Gloeobacter violaceus PCC 7421: one gene and its partner. The protein of the gene in region 2 interacts with the protein of the main gene of each other region in a pairwise test. Links are inferred from orthologs where the notes say so. Each region holds a gene or a part of one and is shown on either strand. Other genes may lie near its edges.

Region 1 (15,760 bases), 1.5 Mb from region 2 along the record:
CGCCGGTTTTGAACCGCTCAAGGCTCCGGCCCTCGAACTGGTTGAATTGCGCCAGACGGCCGGTGACTTGTTTTTGCACTACCGGGTGATCAAGCCATGCAGGTAAAAATCATCCGCAGCCACCGGCGCACCCGCAGCGTCAGCGCCCGGGCCGAGGGGGACGTGTTTGTCGTGCGCGCCCCCGTCCAGATGGACGACGCCGAGTTGCAGCGGATCGTCGAGCGCCTCAAAAGCCGCTGGCTGAAGCGCGCCCACTGCCCACTGCTCGACGACGACGAACTGGAGCGCCGCGCCCGCCAACTCAACCGCCACTATTTCGAAGGGTGTCTGGAGTGGCAATCGATTCGCTGGGTGACCAATCAGGAGGCGCGCTGGGGCAGTTGCACCCCGACTTTGGGCACCATTCGCCTCTCCCACCGCCTCGCAGCCCTGCCGGCTTTTGTGCGCGACTACGTGCTGGTGCACGAGCTGGCGCATCTGGTCGAACCCAACCACGGTCCGCGCTTCTGGGCGCTGGTCAACCGCTTCGAAAAAGCCGAGCGCGCCCGCGGCTACCTGATGGCCCTGGGGCTGGGAGACATCGATCCGGCGGAACCCGAAGCCTGAGGGACTTAAAATAGCGGGTGTCGCACCCAACGTGTGCCCTATGCCGCCCATCGCCCTCGACCAGATTCTCAGTGCCGATATCCAGACGCCTGCCCGCTACCTGGGCAACGAACTGGGCGCTTTTCACAAAGATTGGGAAGCCGCAAGCGTGCGCTGGGTGCTTACCTATCCGGAGATCTACGAAGTCGGGGCTTCCAACCTCGGGCACATCATTCTCTACAACATCCTGAACACTCAGCCCCGGCAGCTTTGTGACCGCACCTACCTACCGGGGACGGATCTGGCCGCTCGGTTGCGCGAGACCGGCACACCGTTATTTGCGGTCGAGTCGCGCTGCGCTCTGGCGGAATTTGACCTGGTGGGCTTTTCGCTTGCCTACGAACTGGGGGTGACCAACGCCCTGGAGATGCTCGCCCTGGCGGGCCTGCCCCTGCGCGCCGGAGATCGTGACCACACCCATCCCCTTATCTTCGCGGGCGGACCGACCGCCAGTTCCAACCCGGAGCCCTATACCGACTTTTTCGACTTTTTTGTCTTCGGCGACGGCGAAGAAGTTCTGCCTGAAATCGGCCTGGTGATCGAGGAGGGCAAAGCGGCGGGCCTCGGCCGTGGGGCGCAGCTGTTGGATCTGGCCCAGGTGCCGGGGGTCTACGTGCCTTGTTTCTACGCGCCGGCAGCGGGGGTGCCCACCCCGACGGCCGATGTGCCCGCGCGGGTGGTGCGCCGTGTGGCCACCCCGATGCCCAAATATTCGGTGGGGTTGGTCCCCCTGATCGAGACGGTCCACGACCGGCTCGCCATCGAAGTGCGCCGCGGCTGCACCCGCGGCTGTCGGTTCTGTCAGCCCGGCATGCTCACCCGCCCGGCCCGCGATGTCGCCCCGGAGGCGGTGGTCGAGGGCATCGTCGCGGGACTCAAGGCCACCGGCTACAACGAATTTTCGCTCCTGTCGCTGAGCTGCTCCGACTACCTGTCGCTGCCGGCGGTGGGTGCCCGGCTGCAAAATACCCTGCGCGACGATCTCGTTTCGCTGTCGCTGCCTTCGCAGCGGGTCGACCGCTTCGACGAGCAACTGGCGGGGATCATCGGCGGGGCGCGCAAGCCGGGGCTCACCTTCGCTCCCGAGGCCGGCACCCAGCGCCTGCGCGATGTGATCAACAAAGGCCTCACCAACGCAGATCTGCTGCGGGGGGTGAAGACCGCCTACGAGCAGGGCTGGGATCTGGTGAAGCTCTACTTTATGATTGGGCTGCCCACCGAGACCGACCAGGACGTGCTCGGGATCGCCGAAACGATCGGCTGGCTGCAGCGCGAGTGCCGCCTGCCCAACCGCCGCCGCCTGGAGGTGAACGTCACCCTTTCCAACTTCACCCCGAAGCCGTTTACACCTTTCCAGTGGCACTCGGTCACCGCCGAGGAGCTGCGCCACAAACAGGCGCTGTTGCAGGCGGCCTTGCGCCGGCTCAAAGGGGTCAAGGCCAACTTCACCGACATCCGCGTCTCGGCGCTCGAGGACGTGCTCACCCGCGCCGGCCGCGACATGAACAGTGCTATCCACCGCGCCTGGGAACTGGGTGTGGCTCGCCACGATCCCTGGTTTGCCCCGGATGCCTTTTTTGGCATCTGGGATCGGGTGCTGGCGGAATTCGGCTACAGCTGGGATGTGGTGGGACCACCCGTCGAAGCGCCGCTGCCGTGGGATTTTATCGATACCGGCATCGACAAGCGCTGGCTGGCGGAGGACTATCGGCGGGCCTTAGAAGAGGCGGTTGTGCCCGACTGCTCCTTCGATTCGTGCTCCCACTGCGGGGTGTGCGGCGAAGATTTCGGCACCAACGTGGTTATCGCCCCACCCCCGGTACCCGGGCGGGTCGCCTCCGTCACCCCGCCACCCCCGGCCGCCCAGCGATTGCGGGTGGTCTTCGCCAAATTGGCAGAATCGCGCTTTATCGGTCATCTCGACCTGCAGCGGCTCTGGGAGCGGGCCTGCCGCCGCGGCGAGATCGCCCTGGCCCACTCTGGCGGTTTCCACCCGCTGCCGCGCATCGTGGCGGCCACCGCCCTGGCCCTCGGGGCTGAAAGCAGCGGCGAAATCGTCGATTTTGAATTGGTCGCTCCCCTCGAGCCCGAGGAATTTCGGGCACGGCTACAGGCCCAATTGCCCGCAGGCGTCGAGATGGTGAGCGTCGAGTCCGTTCCCCTCAAAAGCCCCGCCGCCGCCACTGAGCTGGTAGCGGCCGAATATCGCCTGCTGGTGCACACCCCCGCCCCGGCGGACTGGGTGGAGGTCGTGGCGGCGATCAACGCCGGCGAGCAACTCCCGGTCGAGCGCACCAGCAAAAAATCGGGCAACCGCTATACCATCGACGCCCGTCTATGGCTGTTTGAACTGGAACTGGCGGCCGTGCGGCCGGAGGCCATCGAGATCCGCTACGTGGGGGCCTGCCGCAACGACGGCACGGTCTTGCGCCCCGACGACGTCGTTCAACTGCTCCAGCGTTCAAGCGGCCTGGAACTGGCGCTGACCCGTATCCACCGCCTCGGTTTGCGTTTGGGCTGAAATCACCCCAGCCAGAACACCGCCAGCCAGGTGGGCACGCCGATGCCTTCGATGAGCCAGCGAAAGAGCCGATCGTCTTCTACGCGGTAGCTGAGTGCCAAAAGGGCAATATAAAGTCCGAGCAGTCCCAGACCCGGCTGCTCCAGCAGCACCGCACAAAGCCCCACCAGGCTCCCCGAGATCGCCGAGAAGAGTCGGGCGGGACCGTCGCCCAACAGTACAGGCAGGGTGAGCGTACCCGCGATACGGTCCCCCCGCAGGTCGCGCAAATCGTTGAGGTTGACCAGGGCAGCCGCGGCAAAGAAAATGAGGCTTCCCACCAGTGCCGCGCGCCCGTTCCAGGCAGTACCGGCCGCTGCCGCCGGTACTGCGACGGTGAGCACCGCCCACAGGAGGGCGACATACGGAACTTTAGTGACCGGCAGTTGGCGCACCGCCCGACCTCCCGGCAGCACACGGCTGCTGTACACCAGGGCAAAACCGATTCCCGCCCCGATCGGCGCCAGGGCCATCGGCCGCAAACACAGCAGCATCGCGGCCACCAGGGCGGCGCCGCCAGTAAAGCGTGCGAGCGATTTTCGGTGGCGGTCCACCCAGCGGGTGCGTTCGGCAGTGTTGCTGCGATCGGCGGGGCTGTCGGCGTCCGCCAGCCGGTCGCGGTTGTAGGTCACCAGCGTCAGGGCAAAGACAAGCGCCAGCACAGCCGGGTCTTGGGGAATATTCAGCAGCTTCTGGGTGCAGGCGCTCCAGAGCACGGCCGTGAGCGCCAGTACGACATTCGGGTAGAGCAGCCAGCGCTCCAGGATGCCGACCACCCCGCCAAGCGGCGCCAAAAACCGTTTCACCCCCAGCCTCTATCTCGAGCGTCTTCTTCGAGGGTACGTCACGCCGTCTTACCAAGGGCGTGCTGTTCGCGCAGGATCTCGACCCCCCGACCGGTGCCCAGGCGGTTTGCCCCGGCAGCCAGCAGTTCGAGGGCCTGGTTCAGGGTGTGGATACCGCCCGCCACTTTGATCCCCAACTGGTTGCGCAGAATGCGCCGCAGACCCAAAATATCTTCGGGCCGCACCGGACCCGACCAACCGGCGGAGGTCTTCAGGGCAGTGACTCCGACATCGAGACACACCTCGGCGACGTGCCGGCGCTCGGTTGCATCCAGCAAGTTCAACTCCAGAATCGCCCGCACCTCACAGCCGACCGCATCGACGATCTGACCGAGTTCTTCGTAGATGGCGTTGTAGTGGCCGGATTTGATCGCCCCCAGGTTGACCATCACCTCCAGGCCCGTCACCCCCCTCGCCGCCGCCTCCTGCGCTTCGAAAAGCTTGCAGGGGGCGGTGGCCAGTCCCAGCGGAAAACCGACGACCGTGAAGACCTGGGGTTTTTGCTTGTGCAGCAATTCGACGGCCAAAGGCGCGTACACCGGTGCTACGCAGACTGCGGCAAAGCGGTACCGCTGCGCCTCCCAACACATCTGGCGAACATCGTCTGCGGTGGCGGTCGGTTTGAGGCAAGTCTGCTCGATAAATCCGGCCAGTTCGATTTCGGGATGGCTGCTAATCATCGTTCGCGGTCCAAATTTCTCCACAGAATACCCCCAGTTTCTCCGAATGGTACACAGCGCTATTCTGTAGACAGCTATCAAAGGTGCGGCGATGGCGCAAAACCCAAGAGACGACCAGGACGCCTTTCTGGACGGATTGGTGGTAGGAGCGGTGATCGGTTCGGTGGTGGGGGGGCTGGTCGCCAGCCTGGTCGCCCCGCGCCTGCGGCGCAACGCCGAAATCGAAGCGCCCCATCGCTCCCCCGAACCGCCCGTCTCCCCAGGGGTCGATCCAGGCACACTCGAAGACGCCCGGCGCGTGCTCGACGAAAAAATTGCCGAACTCAACCAGGCTATTGAGCAGACCCGCAGCCGTCTGTGGTCGAGCACCCAGCCGTCCCCTCCCCCAGAGATGCCATCGTGAACTACCCTGGAATAAGAAACATACGGTGACAGTGGAGATGATCGCTCAGACTTTGGCCCCGGCGCTCAGCAACTTCATCCAGATCTACGTGGTTCTCCTGTTTGTGCGGGTTCTGCTTAGCTGGTTTCCCAATATCGATTGGTCGAGCAATCCCTGGGCTATCCTCAGCCAGCTGACCGATCCCTACCTCAACCTTTTTCGCTCGATCATCCCGCCCTTGGGCGGCATCGACCTCTCGCCCATCCTGGCGTTTCTGGCGCTGCAGGTCGTAGGCGGTCTGCTGGTGAGCGGTCTGGCGAGCTTGCCGGTCTAGAATAGTCGCGCATCCGCACCGAGGGGCGCCTATGGCTGCTGCGATCCGCTACCGGGTGAGCATGGAAAAAGCCCATGCCCACCTTTTTGATGTCGAGATGACGATCGAGGGCTGGAGCGATTCGGCCCTGACCCTCAAGCTGCCGGTCTGGACGCCGGGATCGTACCTGGTGCGCGAGTACAGCCGCCACCTGCAGGATTTCGAGGCCGTGGGCGCCACCGGACCGCTGCGGTGGCAGAAACTGGCCAAGCAGACCTGGCGGATGGAAGTGCCCGCAGACGGGCAGGTGCAGGTACGCTACCGCGTCTACGCCAACGAACTGACCGTGCGCACCAGCCACCTGGATATCACCCACGCCTTCTTCAACGGGGCCTGCCTTTTTTTCTATGTGCCGGGTTGCGAATCGTCCCCGTGCGAAGTGAGCGTGGCGCCGCTCAACCCAGACTGGCGCGTCAGCACCGCCCTTGCCGCTGTGCCGGGCCGGCAGAACACCTTCCAGGCGGCCAGTTATGACGAACTGGTGGACAGTCCCTTCGAGGTGGGCACCCACCGCATCGTCCCTTTTACCGTCCAAGGCAAACCCCACACCCTGGCTGTCTGGGGCAAGAGCAACCTCGATTACAACCGCTTCCTGCCGGATCTGGAGAGCCTCATCACCACCGAGGCAAAACTCTTCGGCAGCCTCCCCTACGAGCACTATTTGTTTCTGGTGCACTTTGCCGACGGCTACGGCGGTTTGGAGCACCGCAATTCGACGACGCTGCTCTACCCACGCTTCGAGCTAAGGGGTGACGAAAAGTATTTCAAGTTTTTGAATCTGGTCGCCCACGAATTTTTCCACCTCTGGAACGTCAAGCGCATCCGGCCTTCGACCCTCGATCGCTTCGACTACGCCCACGAAAATTACACCCGTTCGTTGTGGTTCATGGAAGGAGCCACCAGCTACTATGACGAGCTGATCCCACTGCGTGCCGGTATCTATGACGCCACCCACTACCTCAAGCAACTGGGAACCCATATCACCCGCCTGCTCACCACCCCCGGCCGCGCGGTCCAATCGCTGGCCGAATCGAGCTTCGACACCTGGATCAAGCTCTACCGGCCCAACGAGAACTCTCTGAATTCCCAGGTGTCCTACTACCTTAAAGGGCAACTGGTCTGCCTGCTGCTCGATCTCGAAATTCGTCTGCGCACCGACGGCGAACGCTCCCTCGACGACGCGATGCGCCATCTCTGGCAGCGCTACGGTGCGGTGGACACCAGTTTCCCAGAGGCAGAACTCGAACCTATCATCGAGCGGGCGGTGGGCCTGGATCTAAAACTCTTTTTTGATCACGCCCTACGTTCGACCGGCGAACTGGACTTCGAGGGCCACTTCGGTCCCTTCGGCCTCCAGCTGGTGCCGACCGGCACCGACGGTGCGCCGCCCTATCTGGGATTGCGCACCCAGGAGCAAAACGGCCGCACCACGGTCCAGAACGTCGAAGCAGGCTCTCCCGCCCAACTGGCCGGTATGGCAACCGGCGACGAGTTGGTGGCCCTGGCAGGTTGGAAGGTGACCCACGGCACGCTCAAGGACCGTCTAGCCGACTGGCGGCCTGGGGACCGCCTCGAAGTGACATACTTTCGCCGCGAGGAGTTGCGCACCACCACCGCTCGCCTCACCGAGGCGCGTCCCGCCGCCTACACCGTCGAGCGGCGCGCCGAGGCGACCGCCCAAGAGCGCGACCGCCTCATAGCCTGGCTTGGGGAGAGAGGCCCCGCCTAGCCTATCGCCGCGGCGATTTTTTTGAGTTCCGCCTGCAGCTTCTGGACCTGGGCGGTGTTGCCCTGGCCGGAGTAGAGGTCGATTGCCTTTTTGAGATCGGCGATTGCTTTGTCCTTTTCGCCCCGAACGGCGAGTGCCAGAGCGCGCAAACGGAAGGCCGCAGGGGACGGCTGCAACGCGATGGCCCGCTCGTAATCGGCAAGGGCTTGACCGCTGTCGCGCAGGCGCAGGTGCAACTGGCCGCGGGTGAGGTAGGCGGCCGCTTCCCGGGGGTTCAAATCGACCTCGCGGTTGAGATCTTCGAGGGCACCTTTGAGATCACCCATCGCAAAGCGGGCGAAGCCCCGGTAGTGATAGCCGTTGCCCCGCGGGTCGAGGCGGATCGCCACGTCGTAGTCTTCGATCGCCCCCGGGCGATCTCCCAGGAAAAATCGCAACTCGCCGCGCCCGATGTGCACATCGGCGTTCGGCCCCAGGGCAAGGGCGGCGTCGAAATCGGCGAGCGCTCCTTTTTTGTCCCCGGCGGCCCGGCGGGCGTTGGCGCGGGCAACCCACGCCGAGCGCTCCTTGGAAGCGACCGCCACCGCCCGATCGGCGTCGGCGAGAGCTCCCGGCTTGTCGCCAGCAAACAAACGCACCTCGACGCGCTCGATGAGGGCGTGCAGGTGGCTGGGCTCAAGGCGCAAGACCTCGGCGTAGTCGGCCAGGGCCAACTGCACCTTGCCGCTCTGGCGGTAGAGCTTGGCGCGGTTCTGATAGCCGGCCGGGTCGCTGGGATCCAGGCGGATCATCTGGGTGTAATCGGCAATCGCCCCTGCGATGTCCCCCAGGGAGCGGCGCACACCCGCCCGGTTTTCGTAAGCCGAGGCGTCCTTCGGATCGAGGTGGATGAGCACGGTGTAATCGTCCGCGGCGGCCTCTAGCTTGCCCACCTCCACGTGCAGATCGCCGCGGCTGTCGTAGGCGAAACGGTTGTCGGGCTCCAGCCGGATGGCTTCGGTGTAATCGGCCGCCGCTCCTTCGAGATCCCCCAGGTCGTGGCGCACACCCGCCCGGGCCAGATAGGCCGATGCGCGGGTCGGATCGCGGCGAATGGCTTCACCGTAGAATTCGGCGGCACCGCGCAGATCGCCCGCCGCGTAGCGCTGCTGGCCATCCTGAAACGCTTGAAAGAAGCTGCCCGGGCGAATGTCCGCCAGAAGCAAAGCAGGGGCGGGTGAAGGCTCCGCATGCACAGCAGCCGACACCGACACCAGCAGTAGCAGGGCTGTACCGAGACCGAGAGAATGGCGAGTCGAGAGCATCATTGTATTAAAAACGGTGAACGACAGACGGCAAGGATGTAAAGCAATCGAAACAATCAAATGATTGAATACTCACACAATAAATTGCGGTTGTTTTGAGGTCTTGTATCTCAAGGCACATATAGAGAGAATTCCATTCTTGAGGCGTTTGCCCGCCCGTTTGCCCTAGGGGAACCCTGGGTGAGTCGCAACCCGACTGAATATTACCCTAAAGTTCTCGATGGTTTGATGAATTGGCCATAGAAAACATCTATAGCTCGACTAGGCTGGCGGCATCCGCCGGCTTTTCGCGCATCAGATCGACGAATTGGGCAAACAGGTAATCGGCGTCGTGGGGGCCGGGGCTGGCCTCGGGATGGTACTGCACCGAGAAGACCGGCAGTTCGCGGTGGCGTAGGCCCTCTACGGTCCGATCGTTGAGGTTGAGGTGGGTGATTTCGATATTTGCCCCGGCCAGCGAGGCGTCATCTACCGCGAAACCGTGGTTCTGGCTGGTGATTTCGACGCGGTTGTTGAAGCTGGCCGGCTGGTTGAGGCCGCGGTGTCCGAACTTGAGTTTGTAGGTCTCGCCGCCCAGGGCCAGGGCCAGAATTTGGTGGCCCAGACAGATGCCGAACATCGGCTTGCGGCTTTTGAGCAATCCCTGGACGGTCTCGATGCCGTAGCGCACCGCCGCCGGGTCGCCCGGGCCATTGGAAAGAAAAATGCCGTCCGGTCGATAGGCGAGGATCGCCTCGACACCGGTATCGGCCGGTACGACGATCACTTCGCAGCCGTAGCTGGCCAGACGGCGCAGGATGTTGTGCTTGATGCCGAAGTCGATGGCCACCACCCGCAGGGGCCGTTCCCCTGCGGCGGCCCGCGTGGCAAGCCAGTCGGCGGCGGTACTTTCCGACCATGTGTAGGGAGCGGCGGTGGTCACCCGGGGCACCAGATCGAGCCCCTGCATCGCGGGAGCCTCCTGCAGGCGGGCGAGCAACGCCTCGGTGGAGAGTTCTGTGGAGATGGCGCCGTTCATTGCCCCGCGGCTGCGCAGGTGACGGGTGAGGGCGCGGGTGTCGATGCTGGCGATGGCGACGATGGCGTGGTCCTTCAGGTAATCCCCAAGACTCTGGGTAGCACGCCAGGAACTGGGCCGCCCAGCGACGTTGTGGGCGATCACCCCGCGCACCTGGGGCCGGTCCGATTCGGCATCTTCAAGGTTGACGCCGGTGTTGCCCAGTTCGGGGTACGTGAAGGCAACGATCTGCCCGCAGTAGCTGGGATCGGTCAGCACTTCCTGATAGCCGGTCATGCCGGTATTGAAGACCACCTCGCCCACACTGGTACCCGGCGCCCCGAACGACCAGCCCTCAAAAGCCGTGCCGTCCTCCAGCACCAGTCGCGCCACCGTTCGCTGCGCCATCGCCCTGCCCCGCTGCCCAAAAATCTTTCCCAAGCTAGCAAATCGGCAGGCGAAGCACTACGAAGTGCTCTCAGCGGCGGCACCGCTCTCGGCAAGCTGGTCCTGGCGCAGCCAGACGGGCGGCGTCGGCACCGCACCGAACTTGATCAGTGCGTAGTCCCCGCGCATATCGAGCACCTCTCCGTCGGTCTCAAACAGATAGGACGGCCAGCGGGTGTCGTTGGCGAGCGCCTCCAGGCTGTTGTCGAGTTTGTCGCGCACGGCGCGCACGAGTGAACCTTTTTTGATCGGCATCGTTATACGTAATCAGGTAATAATTTCAAACTAGCAGCAACAGGTAGATTGTCGGGCGGCTCACGCCTCGGGCGGGTGCGGCAGGACGCGCAGCCGCTCGCGCAGTGCCTGGGCAGGGGAGAAGACGGCGTTCCAGGCGGCAGGAACCAGCACCGGCTGGCCGGTGCGCGGGTGGATGTTGGTGCGGGCGGGGCGGCGGCGCACTTGAAAACTGCCGAACCCGGACAGCTTGACGGTGCGGCCCTGGGCAAGGGCGTCGGCGATCACCTCGAGGGCCGCATCGAGGGCGGCGCCGGCGGTCTTCTGGGTCAACCCGTCGACCCGTGAGGCCATCTGCTGGAGCAGTTGCTGCCGGTTGAGCGGTTCTAGATAGTTCATGGGTGGTAGAAACAAAAAAGTGGCCTGGTGTAAACCGGACCACTCATTATTAGCTTGGGTGGGGAGGCGCATGGACCCAATGCAGGCATAGTGCAAGATCTCGCCAACGGGTTCTGTGTTGCAGACTACCGCCGCGTTAGGCTGGAAGCACGAACGGATCGCAGCTGGAGCGCACACCCTGGTTTATACCTTTGTCGAGCGAACCCAAAATTGGGACGACGCCAGTATCTATAGTCGCACGGCCGGCAATGGCCCGCCGGTGTTGCTTGTGCACAGCCTTGGGGGCACCTCCGAGCATTGGCGCTTTACAATGCCGTTTCTGGCGCAGCGAGGCTTTGGAGCGACTGCCCTCGATCTGCCGGGCCACGGCGCCTCGGGGATGCCCGCAGGAGAACTCAGCCCCCGCTGGCTGGGGGCTGCCCTCGCGAGGTCTTTACAGCAGCCGACTCTGCTGGTGGGCAACAGCCTCGGGGGTTGGGTGGCTCTGCGCGCCTACCTCGAACGCCCGCAAATGGTGCTTGGAATTTGTCTGGTGGCGGCTGCCGGTCTGGAGGGCATGCCCACCCGCCCAGAAAAGCTGACCCTTGGCCCCAGCGGCGTGGACCTGCTGGGTGGTCTGCTCGCCACCGCCTTCTATCGGCCCGAGGCTCTTTCTGAAGAGGTGCGCGGCAGTTTCTGGCGCGGCGTCATCGCCCCCGCCCTGCTGCGGCTCAGCCCCCAGGGAACGCTCGACAGCGCGGCCCTCGCCCGGGTGCGCTGCCCGGTGCTCGTTGTCTGGGGCAAAGAGGACCGCATTTTGCCGGTCAGTTGGGCAGAAAAGTTCGCCCGCGCCCTGCCGCTGCACAAGCTCGCCGTTCTCCCCGACTGCGGACACCTGCCCCAACTGGAGTGCCCGGACGCTTTTCACCACGAATTGCTCGCCTTTGCGGAGGTGTTTCGCCCCAGAATGGGTGGCAGTGGGAGGGTTTGAAATGCGCATCGGCAACGGCTACGACTTTCACCGCCTGGTCGAAGGGCGGCGCTTGATCTTGGGGGGTGTCGAGATTCCCTACCGCCTGGGCCTGCTCGGTCACAGCGACGCAGATCTGCTCACCCACGCGATCACCGACGCCCTTTTGGGGGCCGCCTGCCTGGGCGATATCGGCCGACACTTCCCGCCGGGCGATCCCCAGTGGCAGGACGTCTCGAGTCTGCTGCTGCTTTCGAAGGTGCTCGAACTGGTGCGCGGGCGCGGTCTGCGGCTTTCGAACGTCGATGCGGTGGTGGTGGCGGAGCGGCCGAAGCTCGCTCCCCATATCCCGGCCATCCGCCAGAGTCTGGCGGGCGCATTGGGTTTACCCCTCGACCGATTGAGCGTCAAGGCCACGACCAACGAGGGCCTCGGCCCCGTGGGCGAAGGCCTTGCTATGGCCTGTCACGCGGTGGTGCTCCTCGAAGAATAGGCAGGCGCTACACCTGGGCGGCCACTTCCACCGCCGGGCGGTGGCTGGCGCGCACCCCTTCGATCGCCTCGGCGTAGCGGGCCGGGCCGACCCCAAACACTCCCGAGCCCGAGACGATGGCGTTGGCACCCACCTCGAGCACCTGCCAGGTGTTGGAAGGCTTCAGGCCGCCGTCCACTTCGATCCACGGGTCGAGGCCGCGCTCCTCGCACATCGACTTGAGCCGGGCAATCTTGGGCAGCACCTGCGGAATGAAGCTTTGGCCGCCGAAGCCGGGGTTGACGCTCATGACGAGTACCAAGTCGCACAGGTCGAGGACGTACTCGATGAGGCTCAAAGGTGTGGACGGATTGAGCGACACACCCGCCTGTTTGCCCAGTTCTTTGATCTGCGAGAGCGCCCGGTGCAGGTGCACCGTCGAGTTGTGTTCGCAATGGACGGTGATGATGTCGGCACCCGCCTTGGCAAAATCGGCGATGTACTTCTCGGGCTCGACAATCATCAGGTGCACATCGAGCACTTTCTGGGTCACCGGCCGGATCGCCTTGACGATGAGCGGTCCAATCGTGATGTTGGGCACAAAGCGCCCGTCCATGACATCGACGTGGATCCAGTCTGCTCCGGCTTCATCAATGGCATGAATCTCCTCGCCGAGGCGGGCAAAGTCGGCCGACAAAATCGACGGGGCGACAACAACGGGCTTGGCCATGGGTCGAGAACCTCCTGGTGCGTCTGCCCCCCAGTTTACTACTTTTAATTAAGGGGACCGGTTCAGCCGTCAGGTTATGGCGAAGTAAACAATCAGCTAACATATTGCAATATGAATCTGTTGCCGACCCAGATTTACCGCGCCGATACCGCCCAGTGTGTGGCTGAGGTGATGGTTCCTCCCACGCAGCAGCCCGGCAGTTTTGTTGAGGTCGAAGGGGCAATCTACGCGGTGCTCGAACGCCGCCACCGCTACAGCCTGCGCTGCGGGCGCTACCGCCTCGACCGCATCGTGCTCTATGTGCAACCGGCCCAGGGCACCCTGGGCGAGCGCAAACTCCACCAGGGCCACTGGGTAATCGGCGATCCGACTTGCCGCTTCAACGCGCGCTCGGCGCTGATTCGCTGCGCCCAAAACCCGAGCGGCCCCTGCGACGGTTGCCGCTACTACGAAATGGCGGAATAGCGGGCTTTAGGAGCGCACGACGTACACCGAGCAGGGGGCGTCGGCCACCACCTGGGAGCTGACCGAGCCCTGGATGATGCGGGTGAGACCCTTCAGGCCGCGCGAGCCGATCAAAATCAATTCGCAGCGATGGATCCCCGCGAGGCGCACGATCTCCTCGGCGGCATCGCCGGTGACGATCTCCTGGGCGGTGGGATAGTCGATCTCCACACTCAGCGTGTCGAGCCAGCTTTCGGCCTCGACGGCCATCGGCACCCCTTCTTGCTGGGTGTGGGGCACGTCGGCCTCGACAAAATCTTCCGAAGTCGGCGGCGGCACGATGTGGGCGAGCACCACCAGGCAGTTGGGCGCCAGGTGCAGGTGCGAGAGCGCCTCGATCACCCGCCAGGCGAACTCGGAGCTGTCCACCGCGACCAGGACGTTTTTCAGCATAGAAGTTTCCTGTTCCCGTCCGAGGAGGGGAGCGCTCTGCTCGATGGTTTTCGGGTCGGAACTGCGCAGCCTGCGCCTTGTAAACATAGTCCACTCCAATGCTCGCCCGGCACGCCTGGGCTTTGAAATCTTAGCAAGACCGCTCAAATAACGATCACCTCAGCAATCATCGTTCAAATCTGAGCCAACCCGCTCACGCACGCTCGAAGGCGGCGAGCAGCTGCTCGCCCATCGCCCGGCAACCGACGATTTGGGCGCCGGGGGCGGCGATGTCGCCGGTACGGTAGCCTTGCTCCAGGACCGTCTGCACCGCCCTTTCGACAGCCTGGGCGGCCTCGGGTTGCCGGAGGCTGTGGCGCAGCAGCATCGCCCCCGAGAGCACCTGGGCCAGTGGGTTGGCCTTGTCCTGGCCCGCGATGTCCGGGGCGGAGCCGTGCACCGGCTCGTAGAGCCCCGGGCCGCCGCTGCCCAGCGACGCCGAGGGCAGCATGCCGATCGAGCCTGTGAGCATCGCCGCTTCGTCTGAGAGAATGTCGCCGAACATGTTCTCGGTGACGATCGTGTCGAACTGGCGGGGCCGGCGCACCAGCTGCATCGCACAGTTATCCACGTACATGTGCGTCAGTTCGACATCCGGGTACTCGGGGGCAAGGCCCACAAGCACTTCGCGCCACAGTTGCGAGACTTCGAGCACGTTGGCTTTATCGACCGAACACAGTTTGCCCCGCCGTTCCCGGGCCGCTTCAAAAGCCACCCGGCCGATGCGCTCGATCTCAAAGGCGCTGTAGCTCATCGTGTTCACCCCCCGGCGCCCGCCTTTTTTCTCCGGGAAGATGCCCTTCGGAATGCCGAAGTACAGGCCGCCCGTCAGTTCGCGCACCACCAGAATGTCCACCCCTTCGACCACCTCCGGCTTGAGGGCCGAGGCGGCGACGAGTTGCGGCAGGATGCGCGCCGGGCGCAAATTGGCAAATAGCCCCAGACCGGCGCGCAGGCCGAGCAGAGCCTTCTCGGGGCGTTTGTCCGACGGGAGGGTGTCCCACTGCGGGCCGCCCACCGCCCCTAGAAACACCGCGTCGCTCGCTTTGCACAGTTCGAGGGTCGCAGCCGGGAGCGGTTCGCCGGTGGCATCGATGGCCGCCCCCCCGATGGGCGCTTCTTCAAAGTCGAATGCGAAATCGAACCGGCGAGCGGCGGCCTCCAGCATCGCCACGCCCACCTGGACAATTTCAGTGCCGATGCCGTCGCCCGGCAGCACCGCGATTTTGTATCTTCCGCCCAACGCTCTGACCCTTTGCTGCTTAACGGGAGCAAGCCATCATCGCCCACCTGCAATCGGCGAGTCAATCTTCGTCGCGACCATGCACCTGGGCAGGGGGATAGGTTGCTTCGACGGCGCTGAACGCTTCGAGGATCTTGTAGGTATGATCCGAGCCTTTGGGTACTACCCACGAATCGCCCGCTTCGAGGAGCACCATCTGCCCTTCGATGTGCAACTCCGCCCGGCCTGCAATCACGTAGCCCACCGTCTCGTAGGCACGGCTGGTGGCGGGTTTGGCTTCGGCGGGCGGCTCGTTCTCCCAAAGGCGCATCGAGACGTGAATACCCGAGGCCAGGTACTTCTGGCCCTGCTTGCCTTTGGGGGAAGCCTGGGAACTAATCTTGGTCACGGAAGTATCCGCCATCGTTCTTCTCGGTAGTTACAGCTCGTCCTGGGATTCGGGGGCCACCACAGCTCCCTCAATAGCGGGGTTCGCGCCGCTGTCGGAGGCCAGTTGGTCGAAGCTCGTCAGGTCGATGCCGATGGCGCCGCAGGCTTTGCGCAATTCGCTCAAAAAAAGTGCCTCGTCCCGCCCGTAGCCGCTGCGCGTACAGGCGACGGCCATCCCCAATCCGGCGTTGGCTTTGGCGCAATCGATCAGTTCGCTGCCTCTGAGCGGTGCCGGTGCAGCCACAGTAGGTATCCAGTCGTTGCCACCCGCAGTCTAGGTCTTTGCTGGGGCCGGCCCCTCTACCCAGCGGCGGAGGGAGACACTTGCAGATGGGGGCGCTCGGTTACCCTGGAGAGAACCCATTCGGTCAGGCCCATGTCCAGAAAGCATTTCAGCGGTCTCCAT
Region 2 (12,865 bases):
AACGCCGAGAGCCTCTACACCTACCGCGAGCGCCTGGGCGAGATCCTCGCTCAGGAGGCCCCTGTGGAGGCGGACGTCGTCATCCCGGTCCCCGACTCGGGTACCCCCGCCGCCATCGGCTACGCCCGCGCCTCCGGCATTCTCTTCCAGCAAGGTCTCATCAAGAATCACTACGTAGGCCGCACGTTCATCCAACCCACCCAGACGATGCGCGAGGCGGGCATCAAGATGAAGCTCAATCCGTTGCCCGACGTCATCGAAGGCAAGCGGATCGTAATCGTCGACGATTCGATCGTGCGCGGCACCACCAGCCGCAAGATTGTCCAGGCCCTGCGCGACAGCGGTGCGCGCGAGGTGCACATGCGTATCTCCTCGCCCCCGGTCACCCATCCCTGTTTCTACGGCATCGACACCGACTCGCAGGACCAGTTGATTGCCGCCACCAAGAGCGTGGATGAAATTGCCCGGCACATCGAGGTGGACAGCCTTGCCTACTTGAGTGTCGAAGGGATGCTCAAGGCGACCCGCACCGACGGCCAGGGCTTTTGCACCGCCTGCTTCACCGGCGATTACCCGATTCCGATTCCTGATGCGATCCGCCGCACCAAACTGGTGCTCGAAAAAACCGCAGCCAGCTGATCCCGATTCCAGAGCCTCGGCTGAGCGACATGCCGCTACTGCAGCGGGTGTTTCACCCCGGATGCCCAGACCCAGGCTCGGCACGGGAAAACTCAAAATTCGCGACCGGAAAATTCAGTCCAAACAGGATTAACAATAGTACCCCCAACCGGATTCGAACCGGTGTCGCCTCCGTGAAAGGGAGGTGTCCTGGGCCTCTAGACGATGGGGGCGAGGCACAGTCTCTTATTATGGGGGCAGATCCGATAGAGCGTCAACCTTCACGGACAAGGATCCCTCACCGCCGTCACGGGAGAGATTTTCGACCGCTTGGACGGCCTGCTCCAGTTCGACCAAAAGCGGATGGGCGCTGTCCAGCCAGCGACGTACGGCAGAGAGCACCTCACGGTAGTACCGAAAAGTCGGTTGCGGACCGCGCCCAAAGTGAGCCCAAACTCCGGGACCATGGGTGCGCAGTTCGTGGATCATCGATTGGATATTGTGCAGGGTGTCGGCCGCTTTTAAGGCGGCCACCTCTGGCCCGGCGGTGCACAGGTGCCCGATGGCGAGTCGCTTGCGTTCTTCCCAGGCAATCTTCTCACCATTGCGCAATTTGATCTCGGAGACTGCCTCCACCAACCGGGCGACTTGCAGGCCGAAGGCCGTCTCGATCGCTTCCAGGCTGACATTGCAGTCTTCGACCACATCGTGCAGCAGGGCGGCAATCGCCACATCTTCGCTGTAACCGCAGCGGATGAGCAGCAGCGAGACGTGAAAAGGATGCATGACGTAGGGAATGTCGGTGCCCTTGCGCAGTTGGTCGCAGTGGGCTCTAGCGGCAAGAATAAGGGCGTCGTTGTAGCGGACGGAGTAGATAGACATGGGACGTAGAGCGCGATCCTGGCATTCAGGCTATCACCCCGGCTGCTTTGGGCGTAAGTCTGACGGGCTGTCTTTTGACAGACCCCCGCGCGTTGCCGGAGCATGAGCAGGCGTTATCGCCAAACCTTTTGATGAGATCCCACACCCTCCATTGCGCCTTCGCCTGGACCCTGGCGCTGTGCCTGCCCGTGTCCTGCCTGGCGGAGACAGTGATCACCCGCGCCGATCTGAACTTCCCCTTGTACTCGGCCCGCGACCTGGTAGCTCCCGCCCTTGCCCAAGCGCCACCCAGACAAGCCGATTCCCCACCGGTAGAAGTGCCACCGGTGCTTTCACCCCAGGTGGAGACTTTGCAGCCGCTGCCGCCGGTGGCGCCGGTCTACACAGTCCCCGCCGCCCAGATCGAAAAGCAGGGCTCCCAGAGCCTGGCAGATGTGTTGCGCGGCATGCCGGGCTTTGCCGTCAACGACGTGGGACCGGCGGCGGATATTCACACCGGCACCTACTACCGGGGATCTTCGATCAACCAGTCGACGTTTTTGCTCAACGGTCGTCCCTACGGCTCCAACATCAGCACCTACCACGGCGCCACCGACTTAAACGCCCTGCCGGTCGAATCGATCGAAAAAGTAGAGCTTTCCAGCGGCGCCAGTTCGACACTCTACGGCACCGAGGGCTTCGGCGGCGTGGTGAACGTGATCACCAAAAAGGGCAAAGGCCCGCCCCAATTCAAAGCGGGGGCCGAGTGGGGCAATTACTCCCAGGCAAACTACCAGGCGAGTTTCTCCGGGTCCACCGAGCAGTTGAGCTACCGGGTGGGCTATCAGAGTTTTTTGACCGACAACCGCTACTACGTGCCGGAAGCATCGATCAATCGCGGCGCGGACGGGTTGCTTTTCAACGGCGACACCTACCGCAACAGCTACTCGGGCAACTTTACCTTTGACATCGACCCGCGCAATGCCATCAGCCTCGATGTCACCAAGATCCTCTCGCGACGCGGATTGTTGTACTTTGGCTTTCCCGGCAGCTGCAGTCCGACCCTGGCGCTGCAGTGCGACCGCCTCGACCACGACGGGTTCAACCTGGGCCTGGGATCGCGCCATCAGCTTGGGGCGGGCGAGGATTCGGTGCTCACGGTCAACCTCGGCTACAACCAGGACTACTTCAACACCTACGGCCCCACCGGCGTGCGCTTCAACCGCACCGGCACCCTCGACACCAACTTGCTGAGCGCCCGCGTCGAACACGACTGGAAGACCGCCCCCAATCTGCAGTTGCGCTACGGCCTCGATGCCACCAGCAACCAACTCAATAGCGACACGCTCAGCACGCTGCCCAATCGGGCGCCCTTCAATGAAGTGGAGAACCGGGCCGTCTTCAACGGCGCCCTGTTTGCCGTGGGAAGCTGGAGCGTGGCCCCCTCGGCGGTGCTGGAACTGGGCGTGCGCCAGACCGTCAACAGCCGCTTCAACAGTTACACCAACCCGAGCGCCGGCTTTCGCTGGGCGCTCAGCCCCGATGTCGCCCTGCGCGCAAGCTGGGTGCTCGCCCAGCGCAACCCCGGTCTCGATCAGCTCTACGTCTACGATACGGTGCACGGCTGGCTGCCCAACGATCAATTGGTGCCTGAGACCGGTTCGGCCTACACCGCCGGCCTCGACGTGCGTTTCAGCGACGCGCTCGAAGGCAAATTCACCTACTTCGGCAGCGGCCTGAATAATCGCCTTGCCGTCGTGACCGGCCAGTGGCAGAACGTCGGGGTAGTGGCCACCAATGGCCTGGAGGCGGCGGTGCGCTGGCAGATGGCACCGCAGTGGTCGAGTTTTCTCAACTACACCTACACCGACGCGCGCATTCTCACCGGCCCGGAATCGGGACTGCAATTGGGCTTTGTACCCTACTCGGTCGGGCAGGCCGGGGTAGGCTACGACAACAGCGGCTGGCAGGCCAATGTGCAGGTTACCTACGGCAGCGGCTCGCGCCGGGCATTTTTTAATTTCGACAGCACCAATACCGATTTCTCGCCCCCCTGGGCCTCGCTCGATCTCAGAGCCCGCATCCCGATCAACCCAAACCTGGCGATTACCGCCTACGTCGAGAACCTGCTCGACATCCCCTACGAGCGGGTCAACCGCACCTACACTCCCGGGCTGCTCTACCGGATCGGGTTGCAGACGAGTTTCTAGCCGGACCATGCCGCAAATACGGTTTGCTGATAGGATTGCAGTAATTTCGCTTTGATCCCCACGGCCAGGCTTCCTTTCGCGCCCTGTCGTCAGTTACTGCTGGACGGACAATGGTTCCACTACATCGACTTTGGCAAGGAGTCCGAGGGACCGGCCCGCGTCCACGAAATGCGCTACCCCGGCGGAGACTGCACCTCCGACATCTGGATTTAGCGCGGTGTCGACCTGCCGGGTGGCGATGGTCAGGTCATACCGGTGCGCGCGGAGCAATCCATTCTGGCGGCCGCCGAGGCGGCCGAGATCGCGCTGTCCTTCGGCTGCCGCTATAGAGCCTGCATCACCTGTGCAGCCCGACTGATTGCAGGAAAGGTAGAACACTCGCGCACCGTTGCCTCAAGCCGGAGCAGCTCGCCGCCGGCTTTGTCCTGCTATGCGTTGCCCACCCCCGCTCGGACTGCCGGCTGCAAGTCGGTCTGGAGAGCCAGTGGGAGCTTTATCGCAATCCCTGGAGACCTACGATTTAAGCTGCTCCTCGGCGCGGTGGAGCATGTTGTGCTGGAGGTTCTCCTCGTGGCGGCGCTGCTCGGTGAGCAACTCTCTCGCCTCCTCGGTGATGGGCTCAGGTTCGGCCTCCTCGGCGCGCACAAGCATGTTGTGCTCAAGATTTTCTTGCTGGTGGCGCTTTTCGGTGACAATTTCCCGCTTCTCTTCGTCCGTGGGCATGGCAAACCTCCGAGTGTGTCTGTTTATACTGTCGCCCTGGAGGCTCGCAGCCAAACCGCACCGGCAAGAAAAATTGATGTTGTCCGGATCCTGGGGCAAGTGTCCAATCATATCTGGTTGGATGCGATTGGACACTTGATAGCTTCGCCCAGCCGGACGGTTTAACCGGATGCGATCTGCTCAGCGATGTCTGGCACACCTTGAACAACGTCGCCCAATAGATATATTATTATGCAGACAACTCTGATTTTGTCTGCACGCTGCCAAACCTGCGCTGAGGTTATCGTGGACGCAAATGAGCAGTATGCCGCCAACACCGGAGAGTCGGCAGGCTTCGAGAACTCCTACCCGATAGACGATGCAGACACGGGCGATGTCGAGCTTTTCGTAACCGGTGCCGACATTGGCAACGCCGCCGGGGAAAATCCCGGCGGCTTGAGCACCCACAGCTTGGAGGTAGACAGTGAAAGCCAGGCAGGCTATGACACAGCCTACAGTGAGATGACCGCCCCGCAACCGTGGGACGGCCACGCCTGGTATGAGCCCGAGGCCGCCGTCCATTGGGAAGAGGCCGAGGCCACTTTTGAGGATCCTGCTGCCGATACCGGTGCTGAAGGGGCACAAACCCTGAGCGGCGATCACGACGCAGATGGCTTGGAGGATGGGTGCGGCGGTGAGCCGGACGAGCTTGGCTCAGCCAACGACCTGCAGGACGGCTACTGGAGCATCGAGGGCAGCGATGCAGCGTTCGGCCAAAGTGACACAGCGGCTGTGAGCGACTGGGAGACAGCCATTGTTCCTTGGGAGCACGCCGAGGCGGAACCATTGCCCAGCGGCTTCAAGGGGAGCGACATCGAGAATGCAGAGGCTGCTGCTTTTGATAGCTTGCCCAAAGGCGAGACATCCGGCAGGCAGGCAGGTTTCGAAAACGATGCAATCGACAGTGGCAGCTCAACGCCGTAGCCGCTGTGGTTGCAGTTGGTTGCCGCCGACACGACCGAGGCGGCCGAGAGTCCAGGTGAGGACTGGTGGATCGCTGAGTGTGTCCTGGTCGACAGCAGCCAGACGGAGGGCAGCGGTGACAGTGACCAGGACGGTGACGGCAGCGCGAGTCCGCGATTTTTGCAGGCCCAACTAAGTGTTGATTTTGATGGAGCACAGACTGAGGACTTGCCGAGCCCGGCGCAGTCGGACACCGAGTGGCTCGCGGATATTGGCAAAGCAGGACTATCTGGACTGGGCTTAGTGCAGGAGTTGACTTATCCGATTTGGAAGCAACTGCCGAATTCTCAAAAGGTGCTGACCGATTTCAATTTGTCATTTCGAGACATTTCGGGTTTTTCCAAGCCGACCGGTCAGGCTTATATCAACCAAGTCGATTCCCTGACCGGTAAGTTCAAAGATTGGAAAGGTTTGCGGTTGGACTACGGACCATTTCCGGTCAAAGATGCGGCCAGCGGAAAATTCACGATGGACCCGGTGATGGGAAAGCAAATGTACGCAGTCGGCTGGCACTGGAATCACCACAAAGCATTTGATGCTTTCGGCATTGAAAATCATACAGAAATCAAAGCCGGAACCTTCGCAGAAACCCTCGGCCGTACTCTGGAGCAGGCGAAACCGCTCGGCCGAGCGGCACTGGTAGGTGGTGTCGCCCTTGATGCCTGGGCAATGGGCAGCGCGCTCCATACCAGTCTCCAAAGCGGTGACTGGGACCATACTTTCGTCGAAGCGGCCCGCATCGGTGGCGGCTGGGCAGGCGGGTGGGCAGGAGCCCAGGCAGGTGGCGGCCTGGGTGCCACAATCGGTACCACGTTCCTACCGGGTATCGGTACGATGGTCGGCGGTGCGGTCGGGGGTCTGCTCAGTGGAGCCCTAGGCTACCTCGGCGGTGCAGCAGCGGGGCAGAGCGCAGCAGAGCAAGCTACAGGCTCTCTACGTCCAGAACCCTAGTCAAGGAGGCGTAAAGGCGTGTTTTTTCTCGACTATTTCAGGGATATCTTTCGAGACTTGTACCAAGCTTGGCAGCACCAGAGAGATGACGCTGCCCGGGACAAACCAAGAGTGCACAACGCCCAAGAGTTGTTGGAGCGTTATGCGCAGGGCGAGCGCAATTTTGTCAGGGCCGATCTGGAAAAAGCGGACTTGCGCGGAGTGGACTTGCCGGGGGCTCACTTCATAGACGCGTTCATCAAAGGAGCGGACCTGCGCAAGGCGAACCTGACCGGGGCGACGTTTGACTACACCGACCTGGAAGGTCTGCTCATCGACGAGAAGACACAGTTGGACATCAAATGGCGCACCGTTTGGGAACTTGTCAACCTACCGCCGCTCAAAGGCCGACAACTGCCCGGAGCGGATCTTTCCAGAACCCGGCTGACGGGGGTCCATTTGCAGCGGGCTAACCTGGCAGGAGCCGATTTTACAGAGACTTGTTTGGACGAAGCAGAACTGCAGGGAGCCGATTTTACAGAGACTTGTTTGGACGAAGCAGAACTGCAGGAAGCGAATCTAGAAGGAGCGGATCTGCGCGAAGCGAGCTTCGTCAGTGCCAATTTGCGCAGGGCCAATTTGCGCAGGGCCGACTGCCGGGAGAGCGATCTGTTTGATGCCAACCTGTGCGAGGCCGACCTGCGCGAGGCCAAGCTGCACAAGGCGAACCTCCGACAGGCTCTGCTGGTTAGTGCCGATTTGCGCGGGGCGGACCTGCGCGAAGCGGACTTGAGTGGCGCGAACTTGCAGGGAGCCCATTTGGAGGGAGTTCTGCTGGCCGGGGCCACGATGCCCGATGAAAGCATTCACCCTTGAACACTGGAAGCTTACGGTTGCAGGCGGGTGGGCGGCAGCACAGACGCGGGGTCTCGGGGTTACTCTCGATACCATGCTCCTTCTGGGTGTCGGTACGATTGTCGGGGGGACCGTCGGTGGTTTGGCCGGTGGGCCGCGTTGGGGGTACTTCGGCAGTGCGCAAGCGGTGGCGGAGCAGACGGGCGGCTGCATGCGACAGACACCTGGAAATCGCCTAACGCGCAAAGGCGGACTTGCCCGCGAAGCGGGCCGCCTCGCCGAGCTGGCGCTCGATTCTCAGTAACTGGTTGAACTTGGCCACCCGCTCACTGCGGCAGCCGGAGCCGGTCTTGATCTGGCCCGCGGCGGTCGCCACGGTCAGATCCGCAATGGTCGTGTCCTCGGTCTCGCCGGAGCGATGGGAGACAAAACATTTGTAGTTGTGCTTGACGGCCAGTTCGATGGTGTCGAGCGTCTCGCTGACCGAACCGATCTGATTCAATTTGATCAAAATGGAATTGGCGACACCCTTTTCGATGCCTTCGGCAAGAATTTTAGCGTTAGTGCAAAACAGGTCGTCTCCTACCAGCTCGACAGTGGCACCGATGCGGTCGGTGAGCATTTTCCAGCCTTCCCAATCGTTCTCACCCATGCCGTCTTCGAGCGAAACGATCGGATACTGGCCTGCCCAGGAAGCCCACAGATCGACCATTTCCTCGGAGGTCTTGGTGGACTGGTCGGACTTGAAGAACAAGTACTTGCCGTCCTTCCACATCTCGCTGGTGGCCGGGTCAAGACAGATCGAGATGTCCTCGCCGGGCCGGTAGCCGGCCTTTTCGATCGCAAGCAAAATCACTTCGACCGCCTCTTCGTTGGACTTGAGATCGGGGGCAAAGCCGCCTTCGTCGCCCACGCCCGTGCTGTAGCCTTTGCCGCGCAGGATCGATTTGAGGGCATGGAAAGTCTCAGCTCCCATGCGTAGTGCCTCGGCAAAATTGGGTGCGTTGTGCGGGGCGATCATAAATTCTTGAAAATCGACGGTGTTGTCGGCGTGCTTGCCGCCGTTGATCACGTTCATGCAGGGTACCGGCAACAGCGAGGCGTTCGTACCGCCCAAATAGCGATAGAGAGGCAGCCCCAGCGAGAGAGCGGCGGTGCGTGCCACCGCCATCGAGACCGCCAAGATCGCGTTGGCGCCGAGGGTGGCTTTGTTGGCGGTACCGTCGATTTCGATCATCTTGCGGTCGATGCTGCGCTGGTCGGTGACTTCCATGCCGATAATTTCGGGGGCGATCGAGTCGTTGACGTTGGCCACGGCGCTCAGCACCCCTTTGCCGCCGTAGCGCTTCGGATCGCTGTCGCGCAACTCCACCGCTTCTTTTTCGCCGGTGGAGGCGCCCGAAGGAACGATGGCCGAGCCGGTCGTCCCGTTTTCAAGCGCCACCTGTGCTTCGACGGTCGGATTGCCCCGTGAATCGAGAATTTCGTGCGCTTCGATCGATGTAATCAGCATGCCAAGAACTCCTTGTCTTAAAAGATTAAGAGTGCACTATCGGTTTTTTTGAAGCAAATAGTTGATTTGCTCCAAAAAGCGCCAGGTAATCAACAGTTGGGCGAAGCGGGTAGCCGATGTCAGCTCGTACTGCTCCTCCGGAATGGCCTCATCCGTGGGAATGCCTGTGTAGTTAACGATATAGTCTTCGAGCCCGGCGATGGTCTTTTGCGACAGCACACCGTCGAGGTGAATGGCAATCGCCGAGCGCCCCCAGTAGCGGTAGGGGACCGCCGCCAGCATAAAAGGGGGCTGGTCGACGGCGAGCATCGCCGCGAGATCAAATGGCAGGGGCAACGTCGGCAGCGGCACAGGAGCCGGCTGCAGGATCAGTTCCACTTTGTAGCACGGGTTGGGCAGGATGCCGGTGAACTGGTGGGGGGCAAGGCACTGCAGTTGGCTATGAAAAATTTTGATCACCACGTTGGCGTCAATCTTTTGAAAATCGATCCAACGCTTGAAGGCGGCTTCGCGCTGCAGCATCTCCTGCTCGAGCTGTTCGGCTTTGTGACCGCGGCGCTTGAGGTCGCGCTCCCATTTCCACTGCCACTTGACGGGATGATCCGGATCGACGTAGAGGCTGAAATCGAGGTACGGGATCAATTCCGGGTACAGCGTATGCAAGCCTTCCACGACGACAATCGGCGTCGGCACAAAATTCTCGGGCTGCTCAAACTTGCCCGAGCCGTGGTTATAGACGGGGATGGGCACGGCCTTTCCCTGTTTGAGGGCTTTGAGGTGCTCGGCCAACCGGTCCAGGTGGTTGGCCGCCGGGTCCAGGGGCAGACGGCCGCTGATCTGGCGCTGTTCGCGGTCCTCTTTGTGGTAGCCGTCCGTGCAGAGCGTCGAAACCAGATCGCTTCCCAGCAGGCGACGAATGCCGTTGCTGTAGGTGGTTTTGCCGCTGCCGCTGTCGCCTGCAACACCAACAATAATCGGAGATCGCAACTGTTTGAGTTGTTGACGCGCCGTGGCGCAGACAAATTGCACAGAGTTGGTCATAGGCTGCGTCTCTGTTGCGGTAAGGGTTTCCATTCCGGCGGCGTCCAGATTGGCTTCGATTGCGTTGATAAAAAATCACCGATCGCCGTGGGTTCCCCCCAAGATAAATAGCACACAAAGACGAATGGGTGTTTGGCAATAAACGAACGCGATAAACATTCTAAAGGGGGGGATGGACGAGCACGGCGTGGGGAATGATCCGGCTGGGGATACTGGGAGCGGTGTGGCCGGTGACCAGCACCTTGCCCTGGTGGACCAGCGACGTCGAAAAGCCCGAGTCGAGCAGCACCGCCTCGCGCAGGCCCGCCTCTTCGAGGGCGCGGGCCAGTTGGGTGGCATTGACGTTGGTGAGGGTGGCACCCACCATCGGCAGACCGGCCTTGTCGATGCCCATGAATGTGCGGCGGCGAAATTCGGAATGGTTGGAAAGCCGGAATTGCTCGATTTGCTCGGTGGTGAGGGCCTGTCCGTTGTTGACCAGCCAGACCCCCGCGACAAACAGGTCGGACAGGTCGCTTAAGTAGGCGCGCGCCTCCGCTTCGGTGTCAAAGGTCTCGGGGCTGTAGGGCACGAAGCGCAGGCCCGTCGCGCTGATCAGCACCACCGGTCGGCCCCGCAGGGACTTGTCGAATTCGGGGGCACCGGGCATAAAGCGCCCCTCGTTCTGGGACAGGTACGGCCCGACCATGTCGGAATTGGTCGCCCGCAGGCCCGCGAAGGCAAAAAAGCCGCCGTTGATGCCGCCCACCGCCCGCTCGCGCTCGATAAAATCGCCCACCGGGTAGCGGTTGCCCTCGGAGTGGCGGGTGGTGTAATTGCCCCCGGAAAGCCACACCAGCCGCACCCGCCGGTGGGTCTGCTCGTGAAGGGTCACCGGGGCTTCCATGTTGACGCGGGTATCGGCCACGGCCCCGACCCCCGCCAAGGCCAGCGGCAGGCGCGAATCGATGAACCGCTGCAAGGCGAGCAGGCTGCCGGATTGGCCCGTGTAGCCCAGATCCATTGTGAAGGAAAGCCGGTAGCCTGCATCGATGGCACCCTGGCGCACCCGCTCGTCCTGGTTGCCCACCGGGTAGGCGAGGTAGTGGACAGGGTGGCCGAGCTTCTCTTCGAGAATCCGCTTTGATTCGACCAGTTCGCGCTCCAGAGCCGCGTCGTCGAGGGTACGCAGATCCGCCGGATGGGTGATCGTGTGCGACTGGATCGAGACGAGCCCTTCGGAATCGATTTGTTTGATTTGCTCCCAGTTCATGTGGGGCTTGCCCGTCAGCGCGCCGACGTAGGCGGTGTGCACAAAGAACACCGCCGGGTAGTTGAATTCTTTGAGCAGCGGGTAGGCGTTTTCGAGATGGCCCAGATAGCCGTCGTCGAAGGTGAGCAAGATCGGTTTGACCGGCAGGGGGGCACCGTTTTTGAGGTGCTCGTGGAACTGGTCAATAGTGATGGGCGTAGCCCCAGCCGCGCGGATGGCTTCGAGTTGGGCTCGAAACTCTTCTACCGTTGTGTCGAACCAGACGTCTTTGCGCCGCACGATGTCGTGGTACATGATGGCCGGCACCCGGGCAAGGCGGGCGGAACGGGCGATATCCTCCGGTCCGCTCGGGGCGCTGGGTAACTCGGCAGCCCCCACAGCAGGAGGCAAAGGCGTGGCCACGCTCGTCTGGGGCGGGGGAGCGGAACGGGGCAAGAAAAAGACGGCGGCGATCCCGGCTGTCACTCCAACGGCGGCCCCGATCGCCAGCAGACGCCTGAGGTTTTGATTGGGCCTGGGAGCAGACTTGGCTTGGGCGCGTTGCAAGGCGGTATCCCCTCTCCAAAACCACTCTCAACAATAACAGCCCCGCCCGCCGCGTTTAAGCCCAGAGTCGTTTCAAAATGGGAAAGCATGCCGACGGGGGAGCGATGAGCGAGCTACGCGAACAGTTGCAGCAGATGGTAGACGAAGCCCAATGGCCCGATCTGACCATCCACGCCCTCAACGGGCGGGTGATCATGGTCTCGCGCGCGTTGAAACTGGTAGAAGTGGGCGAAGCCTTGGTGGGGGACGACACGGCCCGTTTCACGGTGTGGCTGGAGCGGGGGATGCTCTACAAACCCACCGAAGCGGAGATCCACGAGCGCAACCGCACTGCTCACCGCTACGAAGCGCTTATCGTGCGTCCTTTTGTGCTGGTGCACGATCACGGGCTGGAATCGGCTGTTCTGTAGTCACCTCCGGACCCGGTGTCCGGCGCACCGTCCAGCACAAGCCCACCTCACGATTCTTGCTGCCGCTTGAAGAGCCTTAATCTCCGATAGTGCTGTCGGCGTTGCCCTTTACTCCACCATTTCGTCGGAGAAATTAGTGTTTGTGTTCCGGCATCTGATCGAGCCGAGCACTGATCGATCTGAGAAAGCCCGCAGCCAGAATAATCGACAAGAGTCCCAGAAAAGTAAGCAGGGAAGGCACACCCGGTAAGCGAAAAAACATCACCAGCAGAAAAACACAAAAAGCTACGGGCAAAACAGCGAGCAGATAGTCTTCTTGCCACGCTATCTTTCCGGCCTCCAGCCGACGGGTCTGCAAACTTTGTGTATCTTTGTACGAAATGTCGAGAGGCATTTTGGCAGAAATGTTGAATCAATGGACATATGTACACGCTCTGGGCAGCCGCGCTCTACGCCTCTGGCTACCGAGTAATTTTCCTAGCCAATGCACATAACTGATTTCTTGGCACATACAACATTGCAAGTAGCGCAACTTATCCAACCGTTGGCTCCCCCAAATCTTCGGCACGCTCACCAGTTCCAGCAACAGGTGGGCAATCAGGGTGATGTAGAGCTGCATCCGGATACCATTCTCATTTTTTGTCATCAGCCGCTTCAGCTTCAAATGCATTTTCAGAAACTTCCATAACAGCTCTATTTGCCAGCGTTGACGGTACAGTTCCATCACCTCCTCGTCCCTGACTAACCATTCGCCTTCGGCAGGCAAATTGGTGACCAATCGATACTCAGCCCGGTTCTCGATATCGCAGAAGTTGACCACCCGATACACCCCGGACTCTTTGCCCGTTCCCACCCGCATCTGGCCAGCATTGCCCTCGAAGGTGAGCTTGTAATTGCTCGGGAT

What was found.
Region 1: the proteins of eno (region 2) and rpe interact in binary tests that used the Escherichia coli proteins (3 or more experiments, as listed by UniProt). The link is inferred for Gloeobacter violaceus PCC 7421 from one-to-one orthologs.

What each region holds. Positions count from the first base shown.
Region 1 is NC_005125.1:3,732,976-3,748,735, forward strand. What follows is about bases 10,896-13,707. They hold rpe (ribulose-phosphate 3-epimerase), read right to left. Parts: upstream 12,747-13,707; coding sequence 12,045-12,746; downstream 10,896-12,044. Other genes in these bases: GLL_RS18280 (alpha/beta fold hydrolase), read left to right, coding at 10,896-11,565; ispF (2-C-methyl-D-erythritol 2,4-cyclodiphosphate synthase), read left to right, coding at 11,567-12,037; GLL_RS18295 (DUF6464 family protein), read left to right, coding at 12,858-13,211; GLL_RS18300 (universal stress protein), read right to left, coding at 13,218-13,643. Outside these bases: GLL_RS18220 (RibD family protein), read left to right, coding at 1-106; GLL_RS18225 (M48 metallopeptidase family protein), read left to right, coding at 97-606; GLL_RS18230 (TIGR03960 family B12-binding radical SAM protein), read left to right, coding at 647-3,166; GLL_RS18235 (UbiA family prenyltransferase), read right to left, coding at 3,169-4,011; deoC (deoxyribose-phosphate aldolase), read right to left, coding at 4,050-4,730; GLL_RS18245 (hypothetical protein), read left to right, coding at 4,822-5,133; GLL_RS18250 (YggT family protein), read left to right, coding at 5,171-5,446; GLL_RS18255 (M61 family metallopeptidase), read left to right, coding at 5,478-7,214; GLL_RS18260 (tetratricopeptide repeat protein), read right to left, coding at 7,211-8,521; carA (glutamine-hydrolyzing carbamoyl-phosphate synthase small subunit), read right to left, coding at 8,769-9,923; GLL_RS18270 (NAD(P)H-quinone oxidoreductase subunit O), read right to left, coding at 9,981-10,217; GLL_RS18275 (HU family DNA-binding protein), read right to left, coding at 10,278-10,595; more of GLL_RS18280, read left to right, coding at 10,711-10,895; leuB (3-isopropylmalate dehydrogenase), read right to left, coding at 13,837-14,925; GLL_RS18310 (cupin domain-containing protein), read right to left, coding at 14,987-15,328; GLL_RS18315 (hypothetical protein), read right to left, coding at 15,344-15,598; GLL_RS18320 (M48 family metallopeptidase), read left to right, coding at 15,731-15,760. UniProt on the Escherichia coli protein: Catalyzes the reversible epimerization of D-ribulose 5-phosphate to D-xylulose 5-phosphate.
Region 2 is NC_005125.1:2,267,712-2,280,576, forward strand. The notes cover bases 6,574-9,534. They hold eno (phosphopyruvate hydratase), read right to left. Parts: upstream 8,713-9,534; coding sequence 7,435-8,712; downstream 6,574-7,434. Other genes in these bases: GLL_RS10985 (pentapeptide repeat-containing protein), read left to right, coding at 6,574-7,220; GLL_RS10995 (phosphoribulokinase), read right to left, coding at 8,749-9,534. Also shown: purF (amidophosphoribosyltransferase), read left to right, coding at 1-639; GLL_RS10955 (HD domain-containing protein), read right to left, coding at 868-1,500; GLL_RS10960 (TonB-dependent receptor plug domain-containing protein), read left to right, coding at 1,632-3,689; GLL_RS23235 (hypothetical protein), read right to left, coding at 4,203-4,412; GLL_RS23240 (hypothetical protein), read left to right, coding at 4,644-5,375; GLL_RS23245 (hypothetical protein), read left to right, coding at 5,385-6,365; more of GLL_RS10985, read left to right, coding at 6,477-6,573; more of GLL_RS10995, read right to left, coding at 9,535-9,753; GLL_RS11000 (polysaccharide deacetylase family protein), read right to left, coding at 9,914-11,551; GLL_RS11005 (DUF2288 domain-containing protein), read left to right, coding at 11,656-11,961; GLL_RS11010 (hypothetical protein), read right to left, coding at 12,095-12,355; GLL_RS11015 (IS4-like element ISGvi3 family transposase), read right to left, coding at 12,374-12,865. UniProt on the Escherichia coli protein: Catalyzes the reversible conversion of 2-phosphoglycerate (2-PG) into phosphoenolpyruvate (PEP). It is essential for the degradation of carbohydrates via glycolysis.